DNA from 4 places in the Pseudomonas sp. VMV1 genome. Region 3 is predicted to be linked to each of the others. Evidence: predicted binding sites of a transcription regulator. Region 3 holds the regulator's gene; each other region holds the start of a gene.
What was found. Region 3 encodes sigma-54, which starts transcription at its own class of promoters, with help from an activator protein. Its sites were predicted from a motif close to ANTGGCATNNANNTTGCTNT; they were not measured.
Positions count from the first base shown of each region.

Region 1 (3,293 bases), on a different contig from region 3:
GAGGTGCTCTTTTCCGAGAATTTCTATGAGGCCTGCCACCGCTGCCTGAACGACAACGGGGTGATGGTCGCGCAGAACGGTACCCCGTTCCTGCAGCTGGACGAGGTCAAGACCACCGCCAGCCGCCTGTCCGGGCTGTTCGCCGATTGGCACTTTTATCTGTCGGCGGTGCCTACCTACATAGGGGGCGTCATGACCCTGGCCTGGGGTAGCAAGGACCCGACCTTGCGTCGGCAGAGTGCCGAAACCCTGGCGCAACGCTACAGTGATACAGGCATCCAGACCCGTTATTACACCCCGGAGCTGCATGCCGCTGCCTTTGCTCTACCTCGATACGTGCTGGAGGCCATCGGTAAGGCGTAAGCCCTGGCGGTCGCGGCACCGTTCGAGTTCTCAGCCGCGACTCGCTGGCGTCGGTAGCGATGGCCAGCGAGACGATCATCCGAACCAGAGGAGGGAAGTCCTATGTCCTTGTCGTTTGCCGATGATGTGAGCTTGAACCTGCTGCAGCGGATGAAAGAGGGCGGCTTCGATTTCGCCCGCTTTCATCCCATCGACTTCTTCGCCATCTTCGCCGATGAAGGCAAGGCCCGCATCGCTGCGGACCAGTTTCACGGCGAGTCCCTTAACGCCCAGGTGGTGCCCCACGAAGAGGGCGGCTGGCACCTGCAGGTCAGCAAGGTGATGTTCGCTACCCACGCCACCATCGATGATTTCGAAAGCGATCTCGAGGCCGTGGTGGTACCTCTCGGCGGGCAGCTCGATGGCTGGGGCGTCACCCAGGAAGTCAACCGCAGCCCCGCCTGATCCCACGCGTTGCGAGGCGGCATCCCGGACGGGATGCCCGTCTCATCTTCGGTAACCGTCGCGCCCCTCAATCATCGCACTTTCCGCTTGGCGCACCGTCTTAGGCTCATGACGGAAACGTTGCGGTGCATGCGCACGCTTACGTGCCTGGCTTTGGTGCACCGCGCGCCTCGCAGCTACGCGAGGGCCTGATCTTGAGGGCCCTTACGGTGGCACGCGGCTTGCGACGCTGCACCGTGGGTGACAAGGAGATCGGCATGAGCCGCCAACTGTATAACGAGATGTACGACGTCCAGGCGCAATGCCGACCGCACTATGGTCGCTATGCCCAGTGGCTGAAGGAAACACCCCCTGAACTCCTGGCCCAGCGCCGCCGCGAAGCCGACCTGCTGTTCCATCGCGCGGGTATCACCTTCACCCTCTATGGGGACGAGCAGGGCACGGAACGTCTGATTCCCTTCGACGCCCTGCCGCGGGCGATTCCCGCCAGCGAGTGGCAGATCATCGAGCGAGGCTGCATTCAGCGGGTCCAGGCGCTGAACATGTTTCTCCATGACCTCTATCATGACCAGCGCATCATCAAGGCCGGGGTCATTCCGGCCGAGCAGGTGCTGGCCAACGACCAGTACCAGCTGGCCATGCAGGGGCTGGATCTGCCCAACGGCATCTATGCCCATATCGCCGGTGTCGATCTGGTCCGCGACGGCGATGGTGCCTACTACGTACTGGAAGACAACCTGCGTACTCCGAGCGGGGTGTCCTACATGCTCGAAAACCGCAAGATGATGATGCGGTTGTTTCCCGAGCTGTTCACCCTGGAGCGCATCGCGCCCATCGACCACTATCCGAACATCCTGCTCGATACCTTGCGCAGCTCCACCCCGGTCAATAACCCCACGGTGGTGGTCCTCACACCAGGCCGTTTCAACAGCGCCTACTTCGAACATGCCTTCCTGGCTCGTGAGATGGGCGTGGAACTGGTGGAGGGGGCCGACTTGCTGGTGCGCGACGAACAGGTGTTCATGCGTACCACGTCGGGCTTCCGAAAGGTCGATGTCATCTACCGACGTCTCGACGATGCCTTCCTTGATCCCCTGGCCTTCAATCCGGACTCCATGCTCGGCGTGCCGGGCCTGCTGGCCGCCTATCGCGCCGGTAACGTCATCCTGGCCAATGCCATCGGCACCGGGGTCGCTGACGACAAGTCGATCTATCCCTATGTGCCGGAGATGATCCGCTTCTATCTCAGTGAGGAACCCATCCTCTACAACGTGCCCACCTGGCAGTGCCGCAAGCCGGACGAGCTGTCCCATGTGCTGGCCAATCTGCCCGAGCTGGTCGTCAAGGAAGTCCATGGCTCCGGCGGCTACGGCATGCTGGTCGGTCCCGCCGCCAGCAGCATGGAGATCGAAGCCTTTCGCGCGCGGCTCAAGGCCAATCCCAGCGCCTACATCGCCCAACCGACCCTGTCGCTGTCCACCTGTCCGACCTTCGTCGAAAGCGGCATCGCGCCGCGGCACATCGACCTGCGGCCCTTCGTGCTGTCCGGGCGCAAGACGCGTCTGGTGCCCGGCGGCCTGACCCGGGTCGCGCTGCGGGAAGGCTCGCTGGTGGTGAATTCCTCCCAAGGCGGCGGCACCAAGGACACCTGGGTGGTCCAGGACTAGATCGCCACAGAACAGTGGCCGCCACGGCGGCCCCGCAAGGACCTTTGAAAGGCGACCCCACCATGTTGAGTCGTACCGCTGCCGATCTGTACTGGATGTCCCGCAACCTTGAGCGCGCCGAGAATCTCGCGCGGATGCTGGACGTGAGCTATTCGCTGTCGATGATGCCGCAGAGCGGGCAGGGCGGAGGCCTGGATGAATTGGCCATGCCACTGCTCATCACCGGCACCCTGGATGACTACCGGGAAAAGCACGGGGCCCTGCACCCCGAGCGCCTGCTGCACTTCTTCGCCCTGGACGAGCGCAATCCCGGCAGCATCTATTGCTGTCTGCAGGCCGCGCGCAGCAATGCTCACGCAGTGCGTGGGCGCATCACCGCCGACATGTGGGAGAACGTCAACGCTACCTGGCTGGAGATGCGCGAGATCGCCGTCACCGGCCTGATCCGCTTCGGCATCAGCCGCTTCTGCGAATGGGTCAAGGAGCGGTCCCACCTGTTCCGTGGGGCCACCGTCGGCACCATCATGAGAAACGACGCCTATCGTTTCATCCGCCTGGGTACCTTCGTCGAGCGCGCTGACAACACCCTGCGCATGCTCGACGCCCGCTACCAGGTACTGGGCGAGGAGGAGGCCGAAGCCATCAGCGACGCCTCCGCCCGCGGCTTCTATCAGTGGAGTGCGCTCTTGCGCGCCCTGAGCGCCTTCGAGGCCTACACCGAGCTCTATCGCGATGCCCTCAATGTGCGCAACGGTGCCGAGTTGCTGTTGTTGCAGGAAGACCTGCCACGCTCGCTACTGGCCTGCGTGATCGAACTGC
Region 1 covers NZ_JBXGSE010000002.1:590,005-593,297, forward strand. The annotation lists gene speE (polyamine aminopropyltransferase) at 1-363, shown strand, start outside; gene ACUCV0_RS08320 (ribonuclease E inhibitor RraB) at 466-807, shown strand; gene ACUCV0_RS08325 (circularly permuted type 2 ATP-grasp protein) at 1,065-2,474, shown strand; gene ACUCV0_RS08330 (alpha-E domain-containing protein) at 2,537-3,293, shown strand, end outside.
Region 1: the regulator sigma-54 is predicted to act here: its motif matches at 1,016-1,035, upstream of ACUCV0_RS08325 (circularly permuted type 2 ATP-grasp protein).

Region 2 (3,293 bases), on a different contig from region 3:
TCGGTCGTTTGCAGGGTGCCCTGGGTAAAGGTTTTCTGGGTGCCGACGATACGCACACCGGTACCCAGTTGCAGGCCCGAGGGCAGCTCGCTGTCCTGGGTGGACTGCGCACCGGGCTGGCGACGGATCTGATAGAGCAGGTCCTGGAATTCGGCGCGGTCGCGCTTGAAGCCGGTCGTCGAGACGTTGGCCAGGTTGTTGGAGATGGTCGTCAGGTTGGTGTCCTGAGCGGCCAGACCAGTCTTGGCGACATAGAGGGCGGAAATCATCGTTTTTCTCCTTCGGCGCCAGGAATCAGGCGTCAACAGCGTTCAATCAGCTGAATTGCAAAACCTTTGCCATGGACGCGTCGTTGTCCTCAGCGGATTTCATCATCTTGATCTGCAGTTCGAATTGCTTCGAAAGCGAGAGGATCGAGGTCATCTCCTCCACCGCACTGACGTTGCTCGACTCAGTGAAACCGGACACCACCTGGACGCCAGCGTCCGCTGCCGCAGGCTTGCCGTCCTTGGTGCGGATGGTCCCGTCCAGGCCCTTCTCGAGATTCTTCGGATCCGGATTGACCAGTTTGATGCGATCGATGACCGCCAGGGCATTGGTGTTTTCCCCGGCGCCGCGAACGGTGATGGAGCCATCCTGGCCGATCTCGATCTGCTGATTGGGCGGTACGGCGATCGGCCCACCATTGCCGAGCACCGGCAAATCGTTGCCGGTACGCAGCATGCCCAGAGCGTCCACCTTGAGGCTGCCGGTACGGACGTAGGCCTCCTTGCCATCCGCGCCCTGCACCGCGATCCAGCCATTGCCCTGGATAGCGACGTCGAGATCCCGACCGGTTTCCTGCAGAGTGCCTGGAGTGAAGTCGGTCCCCGGACGCTCGCTCATGGAATAGACCCGCGAGGGGTAGCTCTCGCCGAAGGTCTGCATGGAACGCGCCTGCTCGAAATCCCGACGAAAGCCACTGGTGGAGATGTTGGCGAGGTTGTTGGAATGCGCCTGGATGGCCATGGTGTTCTGGCTGGCGCCGGTCATGGCGAGATATAGCAATCGGTCCATAGGGTCCTCGCAGGGCGATCAATATCGCTACAGGTCTGAAACTGTCCAGACCTCTTCAGCAAGGCACGTGCCATTTCCAGCATTTCATTGATTTAAAAAGAAAAAGCCCTCGCAAGGAGGGCTTTTTCACAGCGACCGTCAAAGAACCGTTAGCGGATCTGGATGATGGTCTGCGACAGCGTGTTTTCCGTCTCGATGGTCTTGGCGTTGGCCTGGTAGTTACGCTGGGCCACGATCAGATTGACCAGCTGGGTACTGAGATCGACGTTGGAAGCCTCCAGCGAGCCCGAGGTCAGGGTTCCCAGCGTGCCCGAGGCCGGCGTCCCCACCACCGCCTGGCCGGAGGTGGACGACTGGGCGAAGGTGTTGCTGCCCAGCGGGGTCAGGCCCTGGTTGTTGGCGAAACTGGCCAGGATCACCTGGCCGATCACCTTGGACTGGCTGTTGGTGAAGCTCGCGTAGAGCTTGCCTTCGGTATCGATGGACAGGCCCGACAGTTGGCCGGTGGTGTAGCCATCCTGGGATTTGCTGGTCACCGCGAAGGCGGTCGCGGTCTGCGTGGTGCTGCTCAGGTCGATGGCGATACCGGTGGTGGAGGCGGACGCGCCGTTGGCCCCATAGGTCTTGGGCGTGGTGGAGGCGTTGGTCACGGTGGCCGGCACCCAGTTGTTCAGCGCGAACTTGCCGGTGCTGGTGACGGTGAGGCCGGTACCGCCCGTGGCGCTGAGCTTGCCGGTGCTGTCGAACGTCAGGGTGTTGCTCAGGGGCGTGGTGGACGTCGGGTCGGCCGGGTTGCGCCCGTCGACCAGGCTGTACATGTTCCAGGTGTTGGTGCCGGTCTTGGCGAAGTAGTACGTCAAGGTATGGGCGTTGCCCTGGGAGTCGTAGATGCTGGTGGACGTCGAGTTGTTGAAGCTGGTGGCATCGCTGGGGTCGAAGGTGGCCGTGGTGGGAACGGTCGCCGACGAGTTGAGACTCAACACCTCGGTGTCCTTGGTCGTGGCCTTGGGCGCCTGGTTGGTGGTGTCGATCTTCAGGTTGGTGGCGATGCCGCTGATCACGTTGCCATCGCTGTCCGCCGCGTAGCCGCGCAGGTTGTAGCCGGAGTTGTTGACCACGAAGCCATTGGCGTCGGTCTTGAAGGTGCCGTCTCGCGAATAGAGGTTGGAGCCGTTGTTGTTCATGACGAAGAAGCCGCCGCCATTGATCGCCATGTCCAGGGCGTTGCCGGTGCTGGTCACGTTGCCCTGGGTGAATTGCTGGGCCACGGCCGCGGTCCGCACGCCGGCGCCGGGCTGGTTGGAACTCGACCCCAGGTACATGGAGCTGGAATAGACATCGGCGAATTCGGCGCGCGAGGACTTGAAGCCCGTGGTGCCCACGTTGGCGATGTTGTTGCCGGTCACGCTGAGATCGGTGGCGGCGGCATTGAGGCCACTGAGGCCGACGTTGAAGCTCATGGTTGTACTCCTGTCCGGCGGGGCCGGCTCACTGGCCTATGGTCTTGACGTTCGCCAAGGCGACGTTGGTGCCGTCGGCGAGATTGAGGGTCATGTCGCTGCCGCTGGTCCCCAGGGTCACGCTGCTCACGGTATTCGGCAGGTAGGTCGTCAGCGCCGTGGAGGTGCCACCGATCGCGGCCGTGGCTTTGAAGGTGTAGGTGCCGGACGCCAGCGTCTGGCCGGAGCTGTCCTTGCCATCCCAGCTGAAGGAGTGGCTACCAGCGCTACTGGCGTTCAGGGGAATGGTGTCGACCAGGGAGCCGGCGCTGTTGTAGACGCCCACCGAGAGATCACTGCCGGACGACGGCAGCACCACGCTGCCGGTCATGCCGGAGGTGGTATCGACCACCGCCGTGCTGCCGGCGGCGATCACCGAGCGACCGACCAGCGAAGAGGCCTGCAGCGCCTGGGAAGAGTTGTAGTTGCTGACGATGGAATCCACCGAGGTATTGAGGTTCTGCAAGGACTCGACGCTGCTGAACTGGGCCAGCTGCGCGACGAACTCGGTGTTGTCCTGCGGATTCAGCGGATTCTGGTTGTTGAGCTGGGTGACCAGCAGCTTCAGGAAGTCGTTCTTCCCGAGACTGCTGGTGGTGCTGCCCGAGGTCGTCGCGCCGCTGGACGTCGCCGAGCTGCTCGATACCTTGCTGTTGGACAGCACCGACGACAGCAGCGAGCTGCTACTGGTGGTGGAAGAAGTGGTGGTCATGGCGACTCCCTAGCGATCACTGACCC
Region 2 covers NZ_JBXGSE010000002.1:394,551-397,843, reverse strand. The annotation lists gene flgG (flagellar basal-body rod protein FlgG) at 1-269, opposite strand, end outside; gene ACUCV0_RS07380 (flagellar basal body rod protein FlgF) at 316-1,056, opposite strand; gene flgE (flagellar hook protein FlgE) at 1,206-2,516, opposite strand; gene ACUCV0_RS07370 (flagellar hook assembly protein FlgD) at 2,545-3,267, opposite strand; gene flgC (flagellar basal body rod protein FlgC) at 3,284-3,293, opposite strand, start outside.
Region 2: the regulator sigma-54 is predicted to act here: its motif matches at 1,112-1,131, upstream of ACUCV0_RS07380 (flagellar basal body rod protein FlgF).

Region 3 (3,293 bases):
GAAGACCATGTCCGCATCCACCGGCAGGCCCCGCTTGAAGCCGAAGGATTCCACCAGGTAGGCGGTGCCGGGCTCGGGCGCGTTCAGCAGACGCAACTTGAGGATGTCACGCAGCTGATAGAGATTCAGGTGAGTGGTGTCGATCTTAAGATCGGACAGATCGGCGATGGGCGACAGCAGCACCTGCTCATCGTGGATGGCCTCGGCCAGCGATCTTTCCTGATTGGACAGCGGATGCCGGCGGCGCGTCTCGGAAAAGCGCTTGAGCAAGGTCTGGTCATCGGCGTCCAGATAGAGGATGTCGCAGCGGATGTTGCGGCTGCGCACCTGTTCGAGCAATTCGGGAAAGCGCTGCAGCTGGCTGGGCAGATTGCGTGCATCGATGGACAGGGCGACCTTGGGCTGAGGTCGTTCCATGTCGGTGAGGGCGTGCTGGGCCAGTTCGGGCAGAAGGCTGGCCGGCAGGTTGTCGATGCAGTAGAAGCCATTGTCCTCAAGCACGTTGAGCGCCGTACTCTTGCCCGACCCGGAACGTCCGCTCACGATGATGAGGTGCATGTCAGTGTCCGCTCTGGGCCTCGACGACGATCTGATAGAGCGCCTGGCTGTCCTTGGCCTTGCGTAGCCGTTCGCGGATGTCCGCGCGGTCCAGGATGCCGGCGATCTGGCGCAGCAGGGTCAGGTGCTGTTCGGTAGCGGCTTCGGGTACCAGCAGCACGAACACCAGGTCTACCGGTGCGCCATCCAGGGAGTCGAAGTCCACGGGTTGCTGCAGGTGGAAGAGGACGCATAGCGGCTGTTGCAGGCCCGCCAGGCGACAGTGGGGAATGGCGATGCCATTGCCGAAGCCAGTGGAGCCCAGGCGCTCGCGCGCCATCAGGCATTCATGGATGTGCGCCGCGTCATGGCCAGGCAATTCCTGCGCGGCCAGTTCGGCGATACGTTCCAGTACGGCGGCTTTGCTGCCACCCGGCGCACCCGTCTGGGTGCGGCCGGGGGTCAGAATATTTTCGAGTCTGATCATAAAGCGGCGATCGAAACCTCAGCGGACGCCGACGCCCTGCTGGCGTTCGATCGATTTTTCCTTGTGTTTAATCAGTTGGCGGTCGAGCTTGTCGGCCAGGAGATCAATGGCGGCATACATGTCATCATGCTCGGCGTTGGCGACCACCGCGGCGCCAGCGACGTGCAGGGTGGCTTCGGCTTTCTGCTTGAGCTTGTCCACTTCCAGAATGACCTGGACGTTGGTAATACGGTCGAAGTGCCGTTCGAGGCGGGCGAGTTTCTCGCCGATGTAGTCACGCAGGGCTTCTGTCACTTCAAGCTGATGGCCACTGATGTTGACTTGCATACCGCTTCTCCTTATTGCCGGGCTGCGATCGGCGAAGCTGCTCGCCGACATGACACGGGTCGATCGAGGCACGGTCACATCAGGACGCGTCAGAGGAGACGCTTGCGTTCGCTGGACGGAGCGATACCCAGGGATTCCCGATACTTAGCCACCGTGCGACGAGCGACTTGTATACCTTGCGATTCCAGTAAACCAGCGATCTTGCTGTCACTCAACGGCTTTTTCGCGTTTTCCGCCGCCACCAATTTCTTGATGATCGCGCGGATCGCGGTGGAGGAGCATTCGCCCCCTTCGGCGGTGCTGACGTGACTGGAGAAGAAATACTTGAGTTCGTAGATGCCACGCGGGGTGTGCATGAACTTCTGGGTGGTCACCCGGGAGATGGTCGACTCGTGCATGCCCACCGCCTCGGCGATGTCGTGCAGGACCAACGGCTTCATGGCCTCTTCGCCGTATTCGAGAAAACCCCGCTGGTGCTCGACGATCTGGGTCGCCACCTTCATCAGGGTCTCGTTGCGGCTCTGCAGGCTCTTGATGAACCAGCGCGCTTCCTGCAGCTGATTGCGCATGTAGGTATTGTCGGCGCTGCTGTCGGCGCGTTTGACGAAGCCCGCATACTGGGGATTCACCCGTAGGCGCGGCATGGATTCCTGATTGAGCTCCACCAGCCAGCGCTCGTTGTGCTTGCGCACGATGACGTCCGGTACCACGTATTCGGCTTCGCCGGACTCGATCTGGGAGCCAGGCCGCGGATGCAGCGTCTGGATCAGCTCGATGATCGGCTTGAGTTCCTCTTCCTTGATCTTCATGCGCCGCATCAGCTGCGCGTAGTCGCGGCTGCCGAGCAGATCCAGGTAGTCACCGACCAGGCGCTTGGCCTCGCCGAGCAAGGGGAGGGTGGCCGGCAGTTGCGCCAGCTGGATCAGCAGGCATTCGCGCAGATTGCGAGCGGCGACGCCGGCGGGCTCGAATTGCTGGACCCGTCGGAGCACCACCTCGACTTCGTCGAGATCGACTTCCAGGTCCGGGTCGAGCGAGGCATGGATGTCTTCGAGGCTTTCCTGCAGGTAACCGTCGGTATCGATGCCATCGATGATGGCCAGCGCGATCAGCCGATCGAGGTCCGACATGGGTGCCAGGTTGAGCTGCCAGAGCAGATGCGTCTGCAGGCTCTCGCCCGCCGAGGTGCGAGTGGTGAAGTCCCACTCGTCGTCGTCACTGCTGGGCAGGCTGCTGGCGCTGGTCTGGTAGATGTCTTCCCAGGCCGTGTCGACCGGCAGCTCGCTGTCGCTGGGGATGCGCTCGCTCCACTCGGATTCGTCGGCCAGCTCGTTGGTGGCGACCGAGGTTTCCTTGAAGGTGGTTTCCATGTTGCCGGAGTTCGCGTGCTCGTCGCTTTCGCCCGAGGCTTCGCTCTGGTCGAAGTCTTCCCCGTCTTCCTGGCGTTCCAGCATCGGATTGGATTCCAGGGCTTCCTGGATTTCCTGCTGCAAATCGAGCGTCGAGAGCTGGAGCAGACGTATGGCTTGTTGCAGCTGCGGCGTCATCGTCAGCTGCTGGCCCATCTTGAGGACTAGCGATGGTTTCATGGCTGCGGAAATACACCTTGTCTACCGACGCGAACAGCGCCACCGAACCTCGCGAACCCTGCGAGCGTTAGCAAATTATATGCCTTGTTTCCCCGGGTTTGCCTAGAGGCGGAATTCGTGGCCCAGATAGACTTCCTTCACCAGGTCGTTGGCAAGGACTTCTTCGGCGGTGCCTTCGGCGATGAGCTGGCCGTCATTGACGATATAGGCCGTTTCGCAGATGGTCAGGGTTTCCCGCACGTTGTGATCGGTGATGAGCACACCGATGCCCTTGGCCTTGAGGTGGCGGATGATCTGCTTGATATCGCCCACCGAGATGGGGTCCACGCCCGCGAAGGGTTCGTCAAGCAGGA
Region 3 covers NZ_JBXGSE010000001.1:261,563-264,855, forward strand. The annotation lists gene rapZ (RNase adapter RapZ) at 1-558, opposite strand, end outside; gene ptsN (PTS IIA-like nitrogen regulatory protein PtsN) at 560-1,024, opposite strand; gene hpf (ribosome hibernation-promoting factor, HPF/YfiA family) at 1,043-1,351, opposite strand; gene ACUCV0_RS01175 (RNA polymerase factor sigma-54) at 1,441-2,940, opposite strand; gene lptB (LPS export ABC transporter ATP-binding protein) at 3,043-3,293, opposite strand, start outside.

Region 4 (3,293 bases), on a different contig from region 3:
ACGCGCTCCACCTCGCCACCAAAGTCGGCGTGGCCGGGGGTGTCGACGATGTTGATGTTGTAGTCCTTCCACTTGAGCGCGGTGTTCTTGGCCAGGATGGTGATGCCACGTTCCTTTTCCTGGTCGTTGCTGTCCATCACCCGCTCGTTTTCCGCTTCTTTGCGGTCCAGGGTGCCGGACAGGCGCAGTAGCTTGTCGACGAGGGTGGTCTTGCCATGGTCGACGTGCGCGATGATGGCGATGTTGCGTAGATTCTCGATCACAGTGGTGTTCTCGGTATAGAAATGAAGGAGCTTCAGCCAGCAGGCTGACAGCCGGAGATTGCAAAGGCGCGAAACGCGGCCGACCGGTATGTGGCCGGCGGCTAGGAGAGGTCGGGAGGGCGGTGGCGGATACTGCCACCCAACAGGCCCGGCTGCTTAGGCCGGACGATAAACGCGCACATTGGCGTGCCCTTCGGTGAGCAGGTGATGGGCATGCAGCCGGCTCATCACCCCGCGGTCGCAATAGAGAAGGTACTGGCGATTCTCGTCCAGTTCCTTGAAACGGCTGTTCAGCGCGAAGAACGGCATGGTCTGCACCTCGATGCCGGGCAGCTCCAGCGGCAGGTCTTCCTGGGCGTCGGGATGGCGAATGTCCACCACGATCTGCCCGGGCAGCGGCTGGTCCACCTCTTCCACCTGCACGTCCTTGCCCAGCTCCTCGATCACCTTGTCGACGGTGATGAAGCGGGCGCGCTCCAGCGCGGCGTCGAGCACCGCCATGTCGAACTTGCCTTCCTCGTGCTCCACCCGCAGGGCCTTGGCCTTGGTGGTGGGATTCACCGAGATGATGCCGCAGTACTCGGGCATGTGCTTGGCGAAGTCGGCGGTGCCGATGCGCTGGGCGGTATCGATGATGTCCTGCTTGTGGCTGGCCAGCAGCGGACGCAACACCAGGGTATCGGTGGCCTTGTCGATCACCGCCAGGTTGGTCAGGGTCTGGCTGGAGACCTGGGAGACGGCTTCGCCGGTCACCAGCGCCTCGATCTGCAGCTGCTCGGCGATGCGACTGGCCGCACGCAGCATCATGCGCTTGAGGATCACGCCCATGTGGCTGTCGTCGCACTGGGTGAGGATCTGCCCCACCACTTCCTCGAAGGGCACGCTGATGAACAGCACCCGCTGGGAGCGCCCGTATTTCTCCCAGAGATAGTGGGCCACTTCCATCACGCCCAGCTCGTGGGCCCGCCCGCCGAGATTGAAGAAGCAGAAATGGCTGACCATCCCGCGTCTCATCATCTGGTAGGCGGCCACGGTGGAGTCGAAGCCGCCGGACATCAGCACCAGCACCTGCTCCAGGGCGCCCAGCGGATAACCGCCCAGGCCTTCGTGATGCTCGTCGATGATGAACAGCTGCTGGTCGCGAATCTCCAGGCGGACGTTCACCTCGGGATTCTTCAGGGCGATGCCGGCGCCGCCGCAGCGCTCGCGCAGGCCGCCGCCGACATAACGCTCCACGTCCATCGAGGAAAAGTCGTGTCGACCGGCGCGCTTGCAGCGTACCGAGAACACCTTGCCGCGTACCCGCTCACCGAAGTGGCGCTCGCACAGCGAAAGGATGGTCTCGAAGTCACCCAGCGGATACTCGTGCACCTCGAGGAACTGGCCGATGCCAGGGGTGCAGGCCAGGCGCTGCTTCATGTCCGCCAGCACCCGTGGCTCGCTGATCGCGGTCTCGAGCGAGATGTTGTCCCAGACCCCCTCCACGCGGACATCCGGATCCAGATCGCGCAGCACGACACGAATGTTCTTCACCAGCTGGCGAATGAAATTCTTGCGCACCGGGCGACTCTTGATGGTGATTTCCGGAAAGACCTTGATGATGAGCTTCATGAGCGGGAAACGGGGGGCGGGTAACGCGAAAGAAAAGGGCGAATATCATACCTGAAAACCATCGAGCACTCGAATTCAACCGACAAAATCACCTCTGGCGCCATTTGAGTGCAGGGACGGATTTAGATGCACTATTTTGGTGCAATGATACGGCCTCGACTGGCCTGAAAACGGCATGGGAGGCGCCAGGAAGGCCCTCCAGCCCATTTGGGGGCACTGGCATACAACTTGCTCTCTTGTGAGGCAGCCGCCCCTGGGCCAGCATAGGGCGCTTTTCGTGGAACGCCGGTCATGGACCAGGCAATACGGGAGCGCCCCTCAAGGGCACAGCTGATACCGGGAGTACCGCCAACCGCTCCCGGCTGAAATTCCTCTGGAGGAAACCATGTCGAAGGCTGTTCAACTGATCAAAGAAAACGACGTGAAGTGGGTAGACCTGCGCTTCACCGACACCAAAGGCAAGCAGCAACACGTCACCATGCCGGCGCGTGACGCGCTGGACGAAGACTTCTTCGCCCACGGCAAGATGTTCGACGGCTCCTCCATCGCCGGCTGGAAAGGCATCGAAGCCTCCGACATGATCCTGCTGCCCGACGACAGCACCGCCGTTCTGGATCCCTTCACCGAAGAGCCGACCCTGATCCTGGTCTGCGACATCATCGAACCCTCCACCATGCAGCCCTACGAGCGCGACCCCCGTGGTATCGCCCGTGCTGCCGAGGAGTACCTGAAGTCCACCGGCATCGGCGACACCGTGTTCGTCGGCCCGGAGCCCGAGTTCTTCATCTTCGACGAAGTGAAGTTCAAGTCGGACATCTCCGGCTCCATGTTCAAGATCTTCTCCGAGCAGGCCTCCTGGAACACCGACGCCGACTTCGAGTCCGGCAACAAGGGCCACCGCCCGGGCGTCAAGGGCGGCTACTTCCCCCTGCCGCCGGTCGACCATGACCACGAAATCCGTACCGCCATGTGCAACGCCCTGGAAGAGATGGGCCTGGTCGTGGAAGTTCACCACCACGAAGTGGCGACCGCTGGCCAGAACGAGATCGGTGTGCAGTTCAACACCCTGGTCAAGAAGGCCGACGAGACCCAGACCCTGAAGTACGTCGTGCACAACGTGGCCGATGCCTACGGCAAGACCGCCACCTTCATGCCCAAGCCCCTGTACGGCGACAACGGCTCCGGCATGCACGTGCACATGTCCATCTCCAAGGATGGCAAGAACACCTTCGCTGGCGAAGGCTATGCCGGCCTGTCCGACACCGCCCTGTACTTCATCGGCGGCATCATCAAGCACGGCAAGGCGCTGAACGGCTTCACCAACCCGTCCACCAACAGCTACAAGCGTCTGGTGCCCGGCTTCGAAGCACCGGTCATGCTGGCCTACTCGGCCCGTAACCGTTCCGCCTCCATCCGTAT
Region 4 covers NZ_JBXGSE010000003.1:850,944-854,236, reverse strand. The annotation lists gene typA (translational GTPase TypA) at 1-263, opposite strand, end outside; gene thiI (tRNA uracil 4-sulfurtransferase ThiI) at 420-1,874, opposite strand; gene glnA (glutamate--ammonia ligase) at 2,260-3,293, shown strand, end outside.
Region 4: the regulator sigma-54 is predicted to act here: its motif matches at 2,090-2,109, upstream of glnA (glutamate--ammonia ligase).